Regions from separate parts of the Isoptericola aurantiacus genome, predicted to be linked through region 3. Evidence: riboswitches for the same ligand, from Rfam matches in the RefSeq annotation. Region 3 holds a riboswitch; each other region holds the start of a gene.

Region 1 (6,777 bases), 130 kb from region 3:
GCGCTGGCCGTCCTGGCCCTCGTCGGCACGGCCATCACCTGGCCGTTCGCCGACCGGCAGAGCGACTGGCCGTTCGACGACTGGGCCTGGGACGACGGCGCCCAGGTCACCACGATGTCCGGCACCGTCCTGAGCTCGGGGCAGGTGACCCCGCGGTCCACCGCCTCCGCCGAGGCCGGTGTCCGGGTCCAGTTCGGCGAGGCCCGGGTGGACCTCACCGAGCTCGACCTGACCGACGTCAGCCCGGGTGACCCCGTGGTCGTCCCGATCGACATGACGGCGGGGAGCACCGTCGTCACCGTCCCGGCGGACACGGCCGTGCAGGCCGACGTCGACGTCAGCGCCGGGACCTTCACCTGGGACGTCGGCGGCGAGTACCGCCGCGTGGACGGCTTCAGCGGGGGCCCCGCCACCTACCGCACCGACGAGGTCGACGAGGACGGCGGCGCCGTCCTGCTGCTCGACGTCGACACCCGCGCCGGACAGTTCGTGATCGAGGAGGACCGATGAGCACCGATCAGCACCGCCCCTGGGACGAGCCGGAGGCCGGAGGGTCACCGACCACCGCGTCGGCCGGGACCCCTGGTGAGACCGACACCGACGCCGTGCCGCCGACGCAGCCGCTGGTCGGCGCCTCCTCGGCCGCCACGCCCGCGTCGGCGACGGCGTCGACACCCGGGCCGGGCCCCGGCCCCGAGATCCCCGGCGCGGCCCCCGAGGGTGCGGCCCCCGAGGGTGCGCCGGTCCGGTCCGCGCCCCTGGTACGCACGGGGCCCCGCACCAGCACGATCGTGTGGGGGCTGATCGTCCTGGTCGTGGGTTCCGGGCTGCTGGCCCGCACCGCGGGGGCCACCATCGACACCGAGCTGGCGGCCATCCTGCTGCTCACGGTGGCCGGTGCCCTGCTCCTGGTGGGCTCCCTGGTCGGGGCCGCGCGCCGCCGGCGCTCCTGACCGCACCGAGAACCGGCACCGCCCGGCAGCCACCCCTCAGGGGTCGCTGCCGGGCGGTGCCGGTCCCGTCCGCGCAGGCGGGGACGTCAGGCGCGCGTCGTGCCGCCCGGCTCGTCGGTGTGGCGGGGCTCCGGGCCGGGGTTGGTGTCGTCGACAGGTCGCGTCGGCGTCGTCGGGCCGGCGGCCGGCCCGGGGTTCGTGTCCTCGTCCAGGCGGGTCGACGGCGTCGGGTCGACGGCGGTCCCCGAGCCGGTCCCGGCGGCCGGGGTCGCGTGGGGTTCGGCCGCGTGGGCCCCGGTCACCGGACGTCGCTCGGGCCCCGGGTTGGTCGTCGGGGCGGGCTCGCCCGGGGTGCGGGACAGGTCCCCGCCCGAGGAGTAGGCCGGGGTGTCGACCGCGACCGAAGGGCCTCCTGCCAGCCGTCTCAGGGCGGCGCCGATGAGGATGAACATCAGCCCGAGCCCGATCACCAGGGCGCACACCCCGAAGGCGACCACCGAGGTGAACAGCGACGCCCGCAGGAACGAGGCGTCCATGACGGTCTCGCGGGTCGGGTCCTCCTGGTCGAGCTCGGCGTAGGTCATGCCGTCGGCCATCTCGAGCGCGTGCTTGTCGATGACCTCGGCCTGGGCGTACGCCGTGAACGGCCCGGCGACCTCCTGGCCGGCGAACATGTTCGCGTCGTCCGAGACGACGATCTTCTCGTCCGCGAGCGTCTGGGACACCACGACCCAGACGACGATGCCGGCCACCACGAGGACGATGCCGGCGATGATGGAAAACATCCCGATCCCGCGAACTCCCTTGGCGGGTCGGACGGTGACTGTGCTCGACATGGCTGCGCCTCTCCTCGGTCACGCTGTCGGTGTGACGGTCCTCACGCTCAACGTAGCCGAATCCGGAAGAGTCGTCGCGGCGAAACCGCAGGTGGCGCCCGCACTTCGCCCCTCAGGGCGTGGGCGTCACTCCCACTCGATGGTCCCCGGGGGCTTGCTCGTCACGTCGAGCACCACCCGGTTGACCTCGCTCACCTCGTTCGTGATGCGGGTGGAGATCACCGACAGGACGTCGTAGGGCATGCGGGTCCAGTCCGCCGTCATGGCGTCCTCGCTGGAGACGGGGCGCAGCACGATCGGGTGGCCGTAGGTGCGGCCGTCACCCTGGACCCCCACCGAGCGCACGTCCGCCAGGAGCACGACCGGGCACTGCCAGATCTCGCCGTCCAGGCCGGCCCTGGTCAGCTCCGCACGAGCGATGGCGTCGGCGCGGCGCAGGATCTCCAGCCGCTCGCCCGTGACCTCGCCGATGATGCGGATGCCCAGACCCGGGCCCGGGAACGGCTGCCGGGCCACGATCGGCTCGGGCACCCCCAGCTCGCGGCCCACGGCCCGCACCTCGTCCTTGAACAGGGTGCGCAGCGGCTCGACGAGCTCGAACTGCAGGTCGTCGGGCAGCCCGCCGACGTTGTGGTGGGACTTGATGTTGGCCGCGCCCTCGCCGCCGCCGGACTCCACGACGTCGGGGTACAAGGTGCCCTGGACGAGGAACTTCACCTGCTCGCCGTGCTCGCCCGCGTCCGCGACGACGTCGCGCGCGGCGTCCTCGAACACCCGGATGAACTCACGGCCGATGATCTTGCGCTTGGTCTCGGGGTCGCTGTGCCCCTCGAGCGCGTCGAGGAACCGCTGACGCTCGTCCCGCACCACGAGGTGGACGCCGGTGGCGGCGACGAAGTCGCGCTCGACCTGCTCCACCTCGCCCTCGCGGAGCAGCCCGTGGTCCACGAACACGCACGTGAGCTGGTCCCCGACGGCCTGCTGCACCAGCGCGGCCGCCACCGAGGAGTCGACGCCGCCGGACAGCCCGCAGATCACCCGGGCGTCGCCCACCTGGGCGCGGATGGCGGCGACCTGGTCGGCGATGACGTTGCCCGGCGTCCAGTCGGGCGCCAGCCCGGCGCCCTCGTAGAGGAAGTGCTCGAGGATCGTCTGGCCGTGCGCCGAGTGCTTGACCTCGGGGTGCCACTGCACCCCGTACAGCCGGCGCCCCGTGTCCTCGAACGCCGCGACCGGGGACCCGGACGACGTCGCCAGCACCTCGAAGCCCTCGGGCGCGGCGTGCACGGAGTCGCCGTGGCTCATCCACGTGGTCTGGGTGACGGGCGTGTCGGCGAGCAGCACGCCGGCGGAGCAGACCTCGACCTCGGTACCGCCGTACTCGCGCGCACCGGTCTGGGCGACCGTGCCGCCCAGCGCCTGCGCCATCGCCTGGAACCCGTAGCAGATGCCCAGCACCGGGACACCGGCGTCGAACAGGGCCGGGTCCACGAAGGGCGCGCCGGTCGCGTACACCGACGACGGCCCCCCGGACAGGATGATGGCGGCCGGGTCGCGGGCGAGCATCTGCTCCGGCGTCCACGTGTGCGGGACGATCTCGGAGTAGACGTTGGCCTCGCGCACACGACGCGCGATGAGCTGGGCGTACTGGGCGCCGAAGTCCACGACGAGCACAGGGCGCGGGGTCGCGGCGGCTTCGGAGGTCTCGGGGGCGGTGGCGGGGGTCGTCACCGCACCAGGATAGAGGCCTGCCGGCGCGGTCCGGGCGCACGTCCGGCGCTCAGGACGTCGGCTCGGTCACCCTCGGTCCCTCGGCGCCCGCCGCTCGTGCGGTCAGCCGTCGAGCCGCTCGCGCAGCTCCCGCGCCGCGCGCTGCGGATCAGCGGCCTCCGTGATCGCGCGCACGACGACGACGCGCCGCGCACCCGCCGCCAGCACCGCGTCGAGCCGCTCGGCGTCGATCCCCCCGATCGCGAACCACGGGGTGGTCGGTGCGGTCCCCGCGACCTCGCGCAGCAGGTCGAGCCCGACGGCGGCGCGGCCCGGCTTGGTGGGCGTCGCCCACAGCGGTCCGACGCAGAAGTAGTCGACGTCGTCGTCCGCCTCCGCGGCGGCCGCCTGCGCCGCCGTGTGCGTGGACCGGCCGAGCGCAGGACCAGGTCCGAGCAGCGACCGGACGGCGGGCACCGGGAGGTCGCCCTGGCCCATGTGGACCGCGGGGGCGCCGGTCAGGGAGGCGACGTCCGCGCGGTCGTTGACCGCCCACAGCGCCCCGTGCTCGGCGGCGACCCGCGCCACGAGCCGCTGCAGCTCCAGCTCGCGGGCCACGTCGAGGGTCTTGTCGCGGAGCTGGACCACGTCGACGCCACCCGCCAGCGCTGCGTGCAGGAAGGACTCGAGGTCACCGCGGTCCTGCCGGGCGTCGGTGCACAGGTAGAGACGGGCGTCGGCCAGACGGGCACGTGCTGCGGCGGGGTTCATCACGGGAGAGTCTAGGGACGGCCACGATCCGAGTAGGCTGTCCGGAGCACGGGAGCCTCGCAGGGGGGCTGAGAGGGCGCCGCGCGCCGACCGTCCCACCTGATCTGGATCATGCCAGCGAAGGGAGCACCGGTGGACAGTGCCACCACCCCGCCCGAGGGCGTCCGCGACCTCGTCGTCGTGGGCGCCGGCATCATCGGCCTCGCGGTGGCCTGGCGCGCCCTCGAGGCCGGCCTGACCGTGACCGTGCTCGACCCCGACCCGGGGGACGGCTCCACGCACGCCGCCGCCGGGATGCTCGCGCCCGCCACCGAGGCGGAGTTCACCGAGCACGCCGCGCTGCGCCTGCACCTCGCCGGCGCCGAGCGCTGGCTCACCTTCGCCGCCGACCTCGAGGCGGCCACCGGCACCGGCGTCGGCCTGCGCGAGTCCGGGACGCTGACCCTCGCCTACGACGAGACCGACGCCGCGCTGCTGCGGCGCGTGCTCGCGCTGCACGTCACCCACCAGGTGGACTCCACGGAGGTGGCCGTCGCCGACGCGCGACGGCGTGAACCGTTGCTCGGCCCCCGGCTGGCCGCGGCCGCCTGGGTCGCCGGCGACCACGCCGTCGACCCGCGTGCCGCGCACGGCGCCCTGCTGCGCGCCGTCGCGGGTCACCCCGACGGCGTCGTCGTGCCCCGCACGGCCGTGCACCTCGAGCAGCGCGACGGTCGGGTCGTCGGCGCCGTGGACGACGCCGAGCACCGGCACCGGGCGGGCGCCACCGTCGTCGCGGCCGGCTGGGCCTCGGCCCCGCTGCTCGCCGGGGTGCCCGGCGTCACGGTCCCCGTCCGGCCGGTCAAGGGTCAGACCCTGCGGCTGCAGGCCGACCCGTCGCTCACCCCCGGGTACGTCCTGCGGGGCCTGGTGCAGGGGCGCCCGGTGTACGTCGTGCCCCGCGCCCCCGCGACCGACGGACCGTGGGCCGGGCACTGCGAGCTCGTGATCGGGGCGACGACCGAGGAGAACCCGGACGACCGCCGCGCCAGCGCGGGCGGGGTGTACGCCCTGCTGCGCGACGCCCGGGTGCTGATCCCCGCCGTCGACGAGGCCGCGCTCGTCGAGGTGACTCCCCGGGCACGCCCCGCCACGCCCGACAACCTGCCGCTGCTGGGCCCGACGCACGTCCCGGGCCTCCACCTGGCCACCGGCCACCACCGCAACGGCATCCTCCTGGCGCCGCTGACCGCCGACGTCGTCGTCGCCGGCGTGACGGGCTCGTGGTTCGGCGTCGACGACGCCGGGACCGACCCGGGCGCCACCCTCGCCGCCCTGCGAGCCACCGACCCGCGACGGTTCAGCCCGTCCGCCCACGACCCGCGCACCCCGGACGGAGCACCCGGATGACCACCACCGACCTGCCCGCCCCGCCGCCGACCACCGCACACGTCAACGGCGAGCCGTACGACCTGGGGGCCACGGGCGCCGTGGCGCTGACCGAACTCGTCGTGGCGCTCCTGCCCGGCCACGTGGCCGACGGCGTCCCGCGCGGCGTGGCCGCCGCCGTCGACGACGCCGTGGTCCCCCGTGGCGCGTGGGACGCCACCGTGGTCCGCGCCGGGGACCGCGTCGAGATCGTCACGGCCGTCCAGGGCGGCTGAGGAGGACCATGCCCACCGCGACCACCCCCGAGGCCCGCACCGCAGGGGCCGCCGACCCGCTCGTCGTGGCCGGGACCGAGATCGGCTCCCGGCTGGTCATGGGCACCGGCGGCGCCCACCACCTGCTCACGCTGTCCGACGCGCTCGTCGCCTCCGGCACCGCCCTGACGACCGTCGCGATGCGTCGCGTCGCACCGCGGGCCGGCGGGGAGGCCGCCCACGACGCCGGGATCTGGGGCCTGCTGGAACGGCTCGGCATCCGTGCCCTGCCCAACACCGCGGGCTGCTTCTCGGTGCGCGAGGCGGTGCTGACCGCGCAGCTCGCCCGCGAGGCGTGCGGCACGCACTGGGTCAAGCTCGAGGTGATCGCCGACGACGTCACGCTGCTGCCGGACCCGGTCGGACTCGTCGAGGCCGCCGACGAGCTCGTGCGCGACGGGTTCGTGGTGCTGCCCTACACCAACGACGACCCGATCCTGGCGCGCCGGCTCCAGGACGTCGGCTGCGCCGCGGTCATGCCCCTCGGCGCCCCCATCGGCTCCGGGCTGGGCATCCTCAACCCGCGCAACATCGCGGCCATCAGCGCCGAGGCCCGCGTGCCCGTGATCCTCGACGCCGGGATCGGCACCGCCTCCGACGCCGCGGAGGCGATGGAGCTCGGGTGCGACGGCGTCCTGCTGGCCACGGCCGTCACCCGGGCCGAGGACCCGGTACGGATGGCGACGGCGATGCGCCTCGCCGTCGAGTCGGGCCGGCTCGCGGCCGGTGCCGGGCGGATCCCGCGGCGCGAGGGGGCGCTCGCGAGCTCTCCGGACGAGGGGCGGCTCGACCTCTCGCTGTAGCCGGTCACGCCGCGCACCGCGG
Region 2 (6,777 bases), on a different contig from region 3:
TCGATGGCGGCCTGGACCAGCAGGGGCCCGGCGACCTGGCCGAGCGTGCTGACCACCACGAGCAGCCCCGCCCACGCCAGCATGCGCCCCCGGGGCCGCAGCAGCTGACCGAGCAGGCGCAGCGACCGGCTCCGCACCGCCCGGGAGGCGTCCTGGTCGAGTCCGGTCGTGTCGTCGGCCGCGGCGTCGGTCGGACGGCGCCTGGCGGTGTGCTCGTCGCGGCTCATCGGGCCACCTCCTCCTCGTCGGCGTCCTGGGTACGCTCCTGCTCGTGCTCGACCCAGTCCTCCTCCAGGGAGGCGATGACGTAGCGGTAGTGGGCGTCCGTGGCGAGCAGCTCGCGGTGCGTCCCCACGGCGGTGATCCGGCCGCCGTCGAGCACCGCGACCCGGTCCGCGAGCGCCACCGTCGAGGGACGGTGGGCGATGACGAGGTTGGTGGTGCCGGTCAGGACCTGGTGCAGCCGGGCGGTGACGGCTTCCTCCGTGGTGACGTCGAGCGCGGAGAGGGGGTCGTCGAGGACCAGGACCCGCGGCCGGGCGGCGATGGCCCGGGCCAGGGCGAGGCGTTGTCGCTGCCCGCCGGAGAGCGACAGGCCTTCCTCACCGATGCGCGTGTCCAGGCCCTGCGGCAGGTCGTGGACGAACCCTGCCTGGGCGACCTCGACGGCTTCCTGCAGGAGGTCCTCCCGGGCGGCGTCCGGCAGCGCGGGGTCGACCCCGAGCAGGACGTTCTCCCGCACCGTGGTGGAGAACAGCGTGGGTTCCTCGAAGGCGACGGCGACGGCGCGACGCACGTCCTGGCGTCGCAGGTCCCGCACGTCGACGCCGTCGAGCAGGACGGCGCCGGAGGTCACGTCGTGGATGCGGGGCAGCAGCATCGCCAGGGTGGACTTGCCGGAGCCGGTGAGGCCGACCAGCGCGGTGGTGGTGCCGGCGGGCAGGTCGAGGTCGAGGTGTTCCAGCACCGGCCGGTCGTCGTCGGCGTGGCGGAACCCGACGTCGCGTAGCGTGACCTCGCCCCGCACGGCTCCGAGCTCGCAGGGGCGGTCGGGGTCCGTCAGGGGGTTGGGTGTCTCGACGACCTCGAAGAAGCGGTCGACGGCGGTGCGGGCGTTGAGCGTCATCGACAGCGTCATGCCGAGCTCGACCACGGGGCCGTTGATGACGGCGGCGGTGAGGAAGAAGGCCGCGAGCGCCCCGACGGTGATCTGCCCCTCGGCGGCGAGCCAGACGCCCAGGACGAGGCACACCGCCAGGGTGAGCTCGGGGATGAGCTGCAGGGACGTGGTGACGGTGGCCTGGTTGCCCGCCTTGCGGATCTCGGTGCGGCGCAGCTCCTCGGCCTGCCCGGAGAAGGAGTCGAGGGCGTCCTCGCCGCGCCCGAAGGCCTTGAGCACCCGGATGCCGTGCACCGACTCCTCGACGGTGTTGGCCAGGTCGCCGTTCTGGTCCTGGGAGAGGCGTGCGATGACCCGGTACCGGCGGGAGAAGCGGAAGGCGATGATCGTCACGGGGATCGCACCGGCGAGGTAGACCAGACCGAGCCAGCCGGCCGTGGCCAGCAGGATGCCGACGCCGACGACGATGGTGATGCTGGACACGACCAGCTGGAGGAGACCGAAGACGAGCCAGCGGCGCAGGAGGCCGAGGTCGCTCATCGAGCGGCTGAGCAGCTGTCCGCCGGGCCAGCGGTCGTGGAAGGCGGCGGGCAGCTGGAGCAGGTGCCGGAACAGGACCATGCGCAGCTCGGCCTCGACCCGGGTGCCGGGGTACATCACGAGGTTGCGACGCAGCAGGATGAGGCCGGCCTCGGCGAGCCCGAGGCCGAGCACCGCCAGGGTGGGCCACACGAGCGAGGTCAGGTCGTGCGCGGCCACCCCGGCGGCGAGCGGGCCCTCCACCAGCACCTGCAGCACGCGCGGGATGGCCAGTGCGGCGAGGCTGGCCCCGAGGGCGGCGACGAGGCCACCGACGAGGCGTGGCAGCACGGGACGGACGTAGGGCAGCAGGCGCAGGACGGACGAGATCGTGCCGAGGTGCGATCCCGCGGGGGCGCGGCGGTCTTCGGTCGGGCTGGTGGGCATCGCCGTCCATTGTCGCACCGGGCACCGACATGTTTGCTCCGGGCACGCTCCGGCACGTCAGGGCCGCAGCCTCACGAAGTGGTCCACCGGACCGTGCCCGCGCCCGACCTCCAGCTCCTCCCCGGCGGCGATCGCGGCCGTCAGCCACTCCTTGGTCTCGCGCAGCGCACGGCACCAGTCCCCGCCGGCCGCGTAGCGGGTCGCCAGCCCGCTGGACAGCGAGCACCCGGTGCCGTGCGTGCTGGACGTGCGCACGCGAGGCGCCGCGAGCTCGGCGACCGACCCGGTCGGCCCCACGAGCGCGTCGAGCACCGTGCTGCCGTCCAGGTGACCGCCCTTGGCGACCACCAGGACGCCGTGCCGCGCGGCGAGACGGGTCGCCTGCTCCAGCACGCCCTCCCAGTCGACGGCCTGCGGCTCGGCCAGCAGCACGGCGAGCTCGGGCACGTTGGGGGTGACGACGTCGGCGTGGTCGAGCAGGTCACGCACGGCGTCCTGGGCGGCGGCGTCGAGCAGGCGGTCCCCGGAGGTGGCGACCATGACCGGGTCGAGCACGACGGGTGGCCGCCCCGCCCCGGGCTCGACGCCGGGACCGGAGGCCAGCCAGTCCGCCACCACCGCCGCCACCTCCGCGGAGGCCAGCATCCCGATCTTCACCGCGTCGATCGCCACGTCGGCGCTGAGCGTGGCGAGCTGCTGGGCGAGGAAGGCGGGCGGCGGCACGTGCACCCCGGTCACCCCCCGGGTGCTCTGAGCGGTCAGTGCCGTCACCGCGGCCATCCCGTAGCCGCCGGCCGCGGCGACGGACTTCAGGTCGGCCTGGATCCCGGCGCCCCCGCTGGGGTCGGAACCCGCGACCGCCAGCACCCGGGGCACGGGGCGACGGCCCGGTACGGGCACCCGTCGGGCGGCAACTCCCGGTGCGGCGGGCCGGAGGTCGGTGGGCACGGCGTCGGACACCGGCGACATCCCTTCGTCAGTACGGACTGCATCAGGTTCGACGGGTGTGATCTCAGCTCCCTGGCGGGCGCACCCCGTGTCGTGCGGCCACCGTAGCGCGACCCACGCCGCGCGAGATGCCGTCTCACCGCCGCTGCGGAAGCCGCGCACCGGTGATCCTGCCGATGCCGTGGCCGCCGACCGCGTCCGATGGTGATCGAGCAGCAACGGCGCCCGTCGAGCGCCCGGTCGTCGCCGACGACGGCCGGGTGGCGGACGCCCCGTCAGAGAGGACGAGCCATGCAGCACACCCTGAGCAGGTCCCGGACGCGTCAGCGCCTCACCGGCGTCCTGGCCTCCCTCGCCGTCGCCGTGGGCGTCGGCGTCGCGGCCGGCCCGGTGGCCAGCGCCGCGGACAACCCCTACGAGCGGGGACCGAACCCCTCCGAGTCGAGCATCGAGGCCACGCGCGGTTCCTACTCCGTGTCCCAGCGCAGCGTCTCGAGCTGGGTCCGCGGGTTCGGCGGCGGCACCATCTACTACCCGTCGACGACGTCCGACGGCGACTTCGGCGCCGTCGTCATCTCCCCCGGGTACACCGGCACGGAGAGCTCGATCGCCTGGCTCGGCCCGCGCCTGGCCTCCCAGGGCTTCGTCGTCATGACGATCGACACCAACACGATCTACGACCAGCCCGACTCCCGGGCCGACCAGCTCCAGGCGGCGCTGGACTACCTGACGGACTCCAGCGACGTCGCCGACCGGATCGACCCCGACCGCCTCGCCCTGATGGGTCACTCGATGGGCGGCGGCGGCACCCTGCGCGCCGTCGACGACAACCCGGCGATCAAGGCGGCCATCCCGATGACCCCCTGGCACCTGAAGAAGAACTGGTCCTCGATCACCACCCCGACGCTGATCTTCGGCGCGGAGAACGACACGATCGCCCCGCACCAGTCCCACGCGGAGCCGTTCTACGACTCGCTGTCCGGTTCGCTCCCCAAGGCCTACCTCGAGCTGGACGGCGCCAGCCACTTCGCGCCGAACCTGTCCAACACCACGATCGCGAAGTACTCGATCTCCTGGCTGAAGCGTTACGTGGACGACGACACCCGCTACACGCAGTTCCTCTGCCCGGGGCCGTCGACGGGACTGTTCTCCGACGTGCAGGCGTACGAGAGCTCCTGCCCGCTCTGAGCCACGACGCACGACGCCGCGGGCGGTCGCACCAGGTGCGGCCGCCCGCGGCTGTGCGTCGGCACACCGCCCCGGACGGGCTCAGGTGCCGGCACACAAGGACGGGTGGCGGCCGGCACCCGGGGACCTAGTCTCGCGGGATGAGGACGACGGCGGCACAACGAGGACGCACGGAGCTGGTGCGCGGGCTGCGGCTCCAGGCGGACGGTCCCGCACCCGACGCCTACGCCAGCCTCTGCCTCGCGCGCGCGTCCCTGGCCGCCGATCCCGTCCCGGCGCTGGCCGCCACGGTCGCCGCCGTCGGGGCCGCCTGGACGGCGGGCGACCACCCCGCCTGCGTCGAGGCACTGACCGCGGCGCTGTCCCGTCCCGGAGCGCCCGACGGGCCGCGCGAGGAGTACCTCGCGGGGATGCTCGCGCTGCTCGTCGAACGCCCCGGCGACGCGGCCCCGCTCCTGGCCGGCGTGGTCGAGCAGGTCCGTGCGACCTCGGACGGCGAGTCGCTGCTGATCGGCGTCGCGGCGGCGCTGCTGGCCGGGGACGTGGGCAGCGCCTGCCACACCGGCGCCCGGGCTCTCGCGGCAGCCCGCGCGGACGGTGACGAGGCCATGGTCGCGCGGGCCACCGAGTACGTCGCCTACGCCGAGCTCCGCGCCGGACGGCACGCCCTGGCCCGTGAGCACGCGTCACGAGGCCTGCGGGCGGCCCTGCGCACGGGCCGGGCCAACACCGCCGCGCACCACCACGCGGTCCTGGCGCTGACGGCGTCGGTGCAGGGAACCTCCGCCGAGGTCCGCGAGCACGCGCACGCGGCACTGGCCACGGCACGGCGGCACGGACTGGCCCAGCCCGTGACGCTCGCCGAGTGGGCGCTCGGCCGTGCCGAGCTCGCGCAGGGCCGGGCGGCCGAGGCCGCGGCCCGGATCGGCTCGCTGCTTGCGGACCCCGACGGCGGGGCGCACTTCGCCCTGCGGGGGCTGGTGCTGCCGTTGCTCGTCGAGGCAGCGATGCTCGCCGGCGACGACGCGACGGCCCGCGCGGCGATCCCGGAGCTGACCCGATGGAGCCGTTCGGCCGCCGATCCCCACGGCCCGGCGCTCGAGCTGCGGTGCCGCGCCCTGGTGGCGTCGGCGGACGCCGAGGCCGACGACCTCTACCGCCGGGCGCACGCGGCGCACCAGCAGGTCGGTGGCGGCTTCGAGACGGCTCGCACCCTGCTGCTGCACGGCATGTGGTTGCGCCGGCACCGCCGCCCGGGTGACGCGCGCGATCGCCTGCGCGACGCCCTGCGCCTGCTGGAACGGTGCGGCGCCGAGCCGTGGGCGCGGGGCGCCCGCACCGAGCTGCGCGCCGCCGGCGCGGTCCAGGACGCCCCCGCACCGGACGCCGTCGGGTCCCTGACACCCCACCAGCTGCGCGTCGCGCGCTGCGTGGCGGCCGGGGACACGAACCGCGAGATCGCCGAGCGCCTCGCGGTCTCCGTACGGACCGTCGACTGCCACCTGCGCAACATCTTCGTCGCGCTCCAGGTGCGTTCCCGGGTCGAGCTGACCCGGCTCCTGCCTCCGGAGCACGACCCGCCGTCGACCTAGAGACCGACCGGGCGGTATGCCATGCTGTGCCCTGGTGGACGACACCGGCGTCGTCCGCGAGGAGGAGTCATGCCCGACGTCACCGCCCAGCTCACCGCCGTGCGTGCGCCCGCCCTCGCCGCGCGGCCCGGGGCCTCCCGCTCCCCCGCGCGCCCGGCACCGCGCCGCGACGCCGACCGGTCGCGCCACCGGCTCGTCGCCTCGCTCCTGGACGGTTCCTGCCTCGTGGCCGACCTGCGTGCGGCGTCCGCCCTGCTGGGGCTTCCCGTCGACGGTCTCTACCAGGTCGTGGCGCTCGACGGCGGCGGTCCGGCGGCGCGCGCCGCCGGACGGGCCACGGTCGGCGGGTCCGGCCTGCGCGTGCACTGGCACAGCTCGCGACCGGTCGAGCACGCCCTGGTCCTGCTCGCCGAGGGCGGCAGCTCGTCGACGCCGCCCGCCCGGTCGGCGACGGATCGGGTCCCGCACCTTCCCCCCGGCGTGCGACTCGGGGCCGGGTTGCCCGTGCAGGGCCTGGCCGGCCTGGCCGACGGCCGCCGTCAGGCGCACACCGCCCTCGCGCTGTGCGCCGCCGACGGTGGCCGCACCGACCTCGCGGACCATCTGCCCACCGCCCTGCTCACGGCGGACCCGGAGCTCGCCCTCCAGCTCGGCACGCAGGTCCTCGGACCGCTCGCGACCACCGACCCGGCCGAGCGCGAGGTGCTGCTGGACACCTTCACCGCCTGGCTGGCCGCCGACGGGTCGACGCGCACCGCAGCGGCGGACCTCGGCTGCCACCGCAACACCGTGACGAACCGGCTGCGGCGCCTCGAACGCCTCACGGGCCGTCGGGTCGACAGCCCGCGGGACCTCGTCGACCTCACCCTCGCCGTCCGTGCGCACCGTCTGCCGGGGACGTCCTGAGACGACGCCCGCCGGCCGCGGGCCCCGCGCCGTCAGCCGTCGGCGCGCACCGGGTGC
Region 3 (6,777 bases):
CGGTGGACTGATCGTAGGTGTCGACCGAGGTGTTGATCGCCGCCAGCATCGCCTCGGCGCCGACGGCGGGGATCGCCACGGGGCAGTTGAGGTGCGCCGCGTAGGCCGGGTCGTGGAACCACACGGCGTGGGTGGCGTACAGCTCGCCCGCCTCGCGGAGGGCCTCGCGGGCGCCGACACCCGGGGTGTCGAGGTCGACGGCGTCCACCAGCGCGGTCAGCTCGGACCGGCTCGCGCCGCTCCACGGCTGGGACACCGCGGCGAGGCGGGTGGCGACGTCGTCGACGACGTGACGGACCGTGCGGGCGTAGGCATCGGCCGTACCGCTGGTCAGCAGTGCGTCGGTGCTGGTCAGCGTCGCGTCGGGCGGAGTGGTGGGCACGTCCGTGGGCTCCTCGCAGAGGGGATGGTTAAGTCAGGCTCGCCTAACTTAGCCTCGCCTAACCGCTGGGTCCAGACGGCGGCCACCATCCGAGACCCCGGGCCACCACCACCCTCGCGAGGTAGGCGACCTCCCGGCGAGATAGGCGGCCCGTCCGCGAGGTAAGCGACCCGACCGCGAGGTGGGCCGTCCGGAATTCCGGATGGCCTACCTCGCGGACGGGTCGCCTACCTCGCGGGGACCGTGGGGGTGGGCAGGTAGACCTCTCCCCCGGCGGCACGGAACTCGGCGGACTTCTCCGCCATGCCCGCCGCGGCCTCGGCGGCGGCGACCCGCTCCCCCTGGGCGGCGGCGTCGCCGAACTCGTCACGGATGTCCTGCGAGATCCGCATCGAGCAGAACTTGGGCCCGCACATCGAGCAGAAGTGCGCCGTCTTGGCCGCCTCGGCCGGCAACGTCTCGTCGTGGTAGGACTCCGCCAGCTCGGGGTCCAGCGACAGGTTGAACTGGTCGCGCCAGCGGAACTCGAACCGCGCCTTGCTCAACGCGTCGTCCCGCGCCGTCGCGCCCGGGTGCCCCTTGGCGACGTCGGCCGCGTGCGCGGCGATCTTGTAGGTGACCACGCCGGTGCGCACGTCGTCGCGGTTCGGCAGGCCCAGGTGCTCCTTGGGCGTGACGTAGCAGAGCATCGCTGTGCCGTACCGGGCGATCTCCGTCGCGCCGATCGCCGAGGTGATGTGGTCGTAGCCCGGCGCGATGTCGGTGACCAGCGGCCCGAGCGTGTAGAACGGCGCGCCGTCGCACAGCTCCTGCTGACGCTCCACGTTCTCGCGCACCAGGTGCAGCGGCACGTGACCGGGGCCTTCCACCATCACCTGGACGTCGTGCTCCCCGGCGCGCCGGGTCAGCTCGGCCAGGGTGTCGAGCTCGGCGAACTGGGCGGCGTCGTTGGCGTCGGCGATCGACCCGGGACGCAGGCCGTCCCCGAGGGAGAACGCGACGTCGTACGCGGCAAAGATCTCGCACAGCTCGTCGAAGTGGGTGTACAGGAAGTTCTCCTGGTGGTGCGCCAGGCACCAGCCGGCCATGATCGACCCACCCCGGCTCACGATGCCGGTCACCCGGTTCGCCGTCAGCGGCACGTACCGCAGCAGGACGCCGGCGTGCACGGTCATGTAGTCCACACCCTGCTCGCACTGCTCGATGACGGTGTCCCGGTAGATCTCCCACGTCATGCGCGACGCGTCGCCGTCGACCTTCTCCAGGGCCTGGTAGATCGGCACCGTGCCGATGGGCACCGGGGCGTTGCGCAGCAGCCACTCGCGGGTGGTGTGGATGTCGTCGCCGGTGGAGAGGTCCATCACCGTGTCGGCGCCCCAGCGGGTGGCCCACTGCAGCTTCTCGACCTCCTCCGCGATCGAGGAGTGCACGGCCGAGTTGCCGATGTTGGCGTTGACCTTCACCGTGAACGCCCGGCCGATGATCATCGGCTCGGACTCCGGGTGGTTGACGTTGTTCGGGATGATCGCCCGTCCCGCGGCGACCTCCGCACGCACCAGCTCGACGTCGATCCCCTCGCGCACGGCCACGAACCGCATCTCCGGGGTGATCTCGCCCCGGCGGGCGTAGTACCGCTGGGTGACGGTGCGGCCGGCGCGGGCGCGACGCGGCGGGCGTGCCACGCCCTGCCACTCGGCCGACGAGGCACCACGACGCCGGGCGCCACGACCGTCGTCGCCGAGGTCGCGCTCGCGTCCGACGTAGACCTCGGTGTCGCCGCGCTCGGCGACCCACGACTCCCGCAGCCCGGGGATGCCGCGGGTGAGGTCGCCCCCCGGTCCGTCGGTGCGGTAGACGCGCACGGGCGCGTTCGGAAGGCCGTCGGGCGAGTCGGCCAGGGTGATCTCGGTGACCGGGACCGTGATCCCGGAGGTGTCGTCGCGCTCGTACGCGAGCGCGCGGGCGGGGACGTCATCGTGCGACATGTGGACTCCTGCTTCCTACGCCGGCATGACCCGGTCAGGTTCGACGGTCCGAGCGGCCTCAGCTCGATCTCAGCCCTTGCCAGGGCTCCCGTGGGGATCGCACGACAACGTAGCACGCACGGCCCACCCCGCGCTGTGGGTATGAAATCTGCAGGATGACAGCGATATCGACCCGCAGATTTCATACCCACAGCGTGAGGGGTCAGTGGTGGCGGGCCCGGCGCAGCCCGTTGACCTGCATCGGGTTCACCCCCGCCGCGGCCATGAGGTACCACGACGTCGCACCGGTGTGCTGCACCTGGAAGTAGCCGAACCCGAACCCCGAGTCGAGCAGGCTCGATGCCGCGACCACCCCTGCCCGCGCCGGCAACGCCCGGCCGCCGACGGTCTGCCCGGCGCCGACCTCGGCCTGGGCCCGGCGGACCTGGGCCAGGAGAGCCTCGACGCGGCCGGCGTCGCGCCGTCCGCGGTCGCGGTCCGCGAACGCGCAGGCGAGCTGGGCGGTGCCCTCCAGCCATACCCCCTCGGGGTGCACCGGGATCCCGTTGTACGACGCCGTCGAGTCCAGGCTCGCGCTGGAGAACGTCACACCCGAGATGGTCACGCCGTCGGGCAGCTGCGAGCCGGCCGACCCCGCGCGGTCCGTCGCGGCCAGGTCGGACGCGGCCCAGTCCAGCGCCCGGCCGTAGCGGTTCTCCCGCAGGGCCAGCCAGCCCCAGGTCTGGGGGTCCAGCGGCAGGGGTTCGGGGTTGATCGCCTCGCCGTCGTTCGTGCCGGTGTAGAAGTACCCGCCGCGCGGCTCCCACATCCTGTCGACGAACCGCCGGGCATGGTCGGCAGCCCGCGCCCACCGCCGTCCACCCTCGAGGGCGCGCAACAGGCGGAAGAACGCGACGCAGTCGATGTTGTGCTCGGTGGACCCGTTGGGGACCGGGGTGTTCGCGCCGTCGACGCCGAACGAGAAGCCGCCCAGGGTGCGCTCGGACCAGGTGTTGGCCAGGATCCAGTCCCCGATGCGCACCGCCGCGTCCAGGTAGCGGCGCTCGCCGGTCGCGGCGTAGGTGTGCGCCAGGGCGATGCCAGGCCAGGCCATGTCGCCGACGGCGGTACCCAGGAACCCGAACTGCCAGCCGATGTTGGCCGTGCCGTCGGGCAGCTCGAGCCCGTACGGCTGCGGGTTGCCGTCGTAGAACGTGTACGGACCCGTGTTGTAGCCCTGCCGCAGCCGGCCGTCGTCGTAGACGGGGTCGTGCTCCTGGGCGAAGACCAGCCCGTCGGCCAGCACCCGTGCACGCTCGGTGCGACCGCCGGTCAGCGACGCGCAGATCGTCAGGGCGACGTCGTAGACGAACGCCGTGGAGAAGAGGCCGAGCTGGTCGGCGTAGGACTGGGCCATACGAGGACCGGGGTTGACGTCCGGGTAGGCGTCGGTCATGGCGTCGAGGAAGTCCTGGGCGCGCCGCACCGATCCGACGTGGTCCGGCGAGCCGCCGGCGTGGTGTCCGGGGCGCCGCCCGAGCGGACGGGCGGACGTCGCGGGGCCTGCCCAGGCCCCTCCGCCGGTGGCCACGGTCAGCGCGCCGGCGGCTCCGGCGACGAGAACGGTGCGCCGCCCGAGGGCGGGGAGCGACGGCGGTGGTGCGGAGGGCGGGTCGGCGACGGGGCCCGGCCGAGGGGTCTGGGTCATGAGCATCTCCTTTGATGTCGACGCTCCGCGTGGGAGCGCTACCAGCATCGTCAGGATACTCGTGTCACCAGACGGGGGGAAGTGCCCGGCCGACCCGGGCGGAGGGCTCAGGACAGACGGACGAGAGCCTGGGCGCGGCCCAGGACCTTGGCTCCGTCGTGGGTCACGGCCAGATCGATCCGGGCGGTGCCCGCCTCGGCGTCGAGGGCACCCACGGTGGCGGCCACCTCGACGACGGCGGTGCCGCGGGCCGGCACGGGCACCGGCTTGGTGAACCGGGTGCCGTAACGCACGATCGCCGCCGGGTCGCCGGCCCAGTCCTCGACCACGCCGATCACGGTGCCCATCGTGCACATCCCGTGCGCGATGACGCCGGGCAGCCCGACGTCGGTGGCGAAACCCTCGTCCCAGTGGATCGGGTTGAAGTCGCCGCTGGCGCCCGCGTAGCGGACCAGGGTGGAGCGGTCGAGCTCGACCGCGCGGGTGGCGACGACGTCGCCCACGGTGAGGTCGGCGAGGACGGGGCGGCTCATGCGGACTCCTCCGGACGGACCACGAGGCTGGACGTCACCGAGGCGACGTGCTCGCCCAGCTCGGCGCCCTCGCCCCCCGCGGCGTAGATCTCGCACCGGGTGCTGATCATGGAGATGCCGGCCCGCTGGGTGATCGAGTCGACGTGCAGGACCGTGCGCAGCTCGTCCCCGGCCACGATCGGGCGGTGGTGCGTGAAGCCCTCGTCGGCGTGCACCACGCGGGAGAAGTCGATCCCGGCCGCCGGGTCCGCGACGTACTGGGACTCGGCGCGCTGGGCGATCACGACGGCGAACGTGGGCGGAGCGACCAGGTCCGGATAGCCGAGACCCCGCGCCGCCACGATGTCGTGGTGCGCGGGGTGGTCGGCTCCGACGGCGGTCGAGAACTCGCGGAGCTTTTCCCGCCCGACGGCGTAGGCCTCGGTCGCGGGGTACTCGCGCCCGGCGTAGGCCGGGTCGGGAACGGTGCTCGCCACGTCGGTGTGGTCCTGCCGAGAGATCAGCGGGTCTCGCGGTGCGCGGTGTGCTTGCCGCAACGCGGGCAGAACTTCGCCATCTCCAGACGGTCCGGGTTGTTGCGCCGGTTCTTCTTCGTGATGTAGTTCCGCTCCTTGCAGTCCACGCAGGCGAGCGTGATCTTCGGGCGGACGTCCGCGCTCTTGGAAGCCATGGTGTGTCACCTCTCGCGCCCCCGGAAGGCGCAACGTGCGTCAAGGATCTGGGTGGTCCGACGCCGGCCGTCGAACCGTGTGGTGCTGTGTTCGGTAGCGAGGGCGGGGCTCGAACCCGCGACCTCACGATTATGAGTCGTGCGCTCTGACCAGCTGAGCTACCCCGCCGCGCGTGACGGAGCGCGAGACCAACCTCCGGTCGCCCGGAAGACGGTCCCGCGTCATGTCACAGAGCCCCGAAAGGGAATCGAACCCTTGACCTTCTCCTTACCATGGAGATGCTCTACCGACTGAGCTATCGGGGCGCGGGGAAGACTCTACACGGCTCCGTGCGCCCGGAGAAATCCGGGTCACGATGCCGCACCTGCGCCTTCCCCAGGTGCCGGAGGACCCTCACCGAGGTGAGGAACGCTCCGTGCGGTGGCAGGTGAGGGATTCGAACCCACGAAGTCGATGACGGCTGATTTACAGTCAGCTCCCTTTGGCCGCTCGGGCAACCTGCCGAGCGAGTTCGCGGACGAACTCGCGGAGACAACAATAGCGGGCCGAGGGGCCCGGGTGGTAATCGGCCCGAAGTGGCCCTCGTCACGCCATCCTGACAGCGCACGAGGGCCTCCCCGCGACCCCTCGGCACGGGTCTCCGTCCGACGCCCCGCCAGGACTATCCTTCACAGGTGACGGCACCTGCTGCCCCCGACCGCTGGGGCCTCCCGCTCGGGATCGGCGCCTACCTCCTCTGGGGCACGATGCCCCTGTACTTCCCGCTCCTGGAGCCGGCCGGGGCGGTGGAGATCATCGCCCACCGCATCGTGTGGTCGCTGGTCTTCTGCCTGGTCCTGCTGGCGGCCACCCGCACGCTGCGCAGCTACACCGACGTCCTGCGCCGCCCTCGCACCGTGGCCGTCCTGGCGGTCGCCGCCGTCCTCATCACGGTCAACTGGGTCACCTACGTCTACGCCGTGCTCAGCGGGCACGTGCTCGACGCCGCGCTCGGGTACTACATCAACCCTCTGGTCACCACGCTGCTCGGTGTGATCGCGCTGCGGGAGCGGCTGCGCCCGGCCCAGTGGGTCGCGCTCGGGTTCGGCGCCTCGGCCGTCGCCGTGATCGCGACCGGCGTCGGCGGGCTGCCCTGGATCTCCCTGACGCTCGCGTTCTCGTTCGGCCTGTACTCGCTGACCAAGAACCGCGTGGGTCGGACCGTCGGCGCCCTGCCGAGCCTCGCCGTCGAGACCTCGATCACCACACCGCTGGCGCTCGCCTACCTGGTCTGGCTGACCGCCACCGGCGCCTCGACGTTCGCGCAGGAGGGCGCCGGCCACCTGCTGCTGCTCGTCTCGGCGGGCGTCGCCACCGGGGTGCCGCTGCTCCTGTTCGGGGCCGCGGCCCGCCGCCTGCCGCTGTCGGTCGTGGGGATGCTGCAGTACCTCACGCCCACGCTGCAGTTCCTCGTCGCGCTGCTGGTCTTCGGCGAGCAGATGACACCGCAGCGCTGGGCCGGGTTCGTCCTGGTGTGGAT

Evidence for each region. Region 3 has a riboswitch for thiamine pyrophosphate ahead of thiC (phosphomethylpyrimidine synthase ThiC). Riboswitches for the same ligand answer to the same signal wherever they lie in the genome.
Region 1: it holds a riboswitch for thiamine pyrophosphate, as region 3 does, so the genes downstream of both, thiO (glycine oxidase ThiO) here and thiC (phosphomethylpyrimidine synthase ThiC) in region 3, are expected to answer to the same signal.
Region 2: it holds a riboswitch for thiamine pyrophosphate, as region 3 does, so the genes downstream of both, thiD (bifunctional hydroxymethylpyrimidine kinase/phosphomethylpyrimidine kinase) here and thiC (phosphomethylpyrimidine synthase ThiC) in region 3, are expected to answer to the same signal.

What each region holds. Positions count from the first base shown of each region.
Region 1 is NZ_JBJBAE010000001.1:77,028-83,804, forward strand. Features, by position in the region: gene ACIQLL_RS00275 (PspC domain-containing protein) at 1-510, shown strand, start outside; gene ACIQLL_RS00280 (hypothetical protein) at 507-953, shown strand; gene ACIQLL_RS00285 (hypothetical protein) at 1,040-1,738, opposite strand; gene guaA (glutamine-hydrolyzing GMP synthase) at 1,916-3,520, opposite strand; gene thiE (thiamine phosphate synthase) at 3,623-4,270, opposite strand; TPP riboswitch at 4,309-4,413, shown strand; gene thiO (glycine oxidase ThiO) at 4,403-5,659, shown strand; gene thiS (sulfur carrier protein ThiS) at 5,656-5,913, shown strand; gene ACIQLL_RS00310 (thiazole synthase) at 5,922-6,755, shown strand.
Region 2 is NZ_JBJBAE010000002.1:369,332-376,108, forward strand. Features, by position in the region: gene ACIQLL_RS08545 (ABC transporter ATP-binding protein) at 1-227, opposite strand, end outside; gene ACIQLL_RS08550 (ABC transporter ATP-binding protein) at 224-2,086, opposite strand; gene thiD (bifunctional hydroxymethylpyrimidine kinase/phosphomethylpyrimidine kinase) at 2,144-3,046, opposite strand; TPP riboswitch at 3,038-3,133, opposite strand; gene ACIQLL_RS08560 (alpha/beta hydrolase family protein) at 3,326-4,222, shown strand; gene ACIQLL_RS08565 (LuxR C-terminal-related transcriptional regulator) at 4,363-5,814, shown strand; gene ACIQLL_RS08570 (PucR family transcriptional regulator) at 5,884-6,720, shown strand; gene ACIQLL_RS08575 (beta-glucosidase) at 6,753-6,777, opposite strand, start outside.
Region 3 is NZ_JBJBAE010000001.1:205,526-212,302, forward strand. Features, by position in the region: gene ACIQLL_RS00935 (pyridoxal phosphate-dependent decarboxylase family protein) at 1-382, opposite strand, end outside; gene thiC (phosphomethylpyrimidine synthase ThiC) at 610-2,367, opposite strand; TPP riboswitch at 2,363-2,469, opposite strand; gene ACIQLL_RS00945 (Tat pathway signal sequence domain protein) at 2,570-4,054, opposite strand; gene ACIQLL_RS00950 (MaoC family dehydratase) at 4,162-4,587, opposite strand; gene ACIQLL_RS00955 (FAS1-like dehydratase domain-containing protein) at 4,584-5,063, opposite strand; gene rpmG (50S ribosomal protein L33) at 5,087-5,257, opposite strand; tRNA gene ACIQLL_RS00965 (tRNA-Met) at 5,353-5,426, opposite strand; tRNA gene ACIQLL_RS00970 (tRNA-Thr) at 5,491-5,563, opposite strand; tRNA gene ACIQLL_RS00975 (tRNA-Tyr) at 5,680-5,761, opposite strand; gene rarD (EamA family transporter RarD) at 5,933-6,777, shown strand, end outside.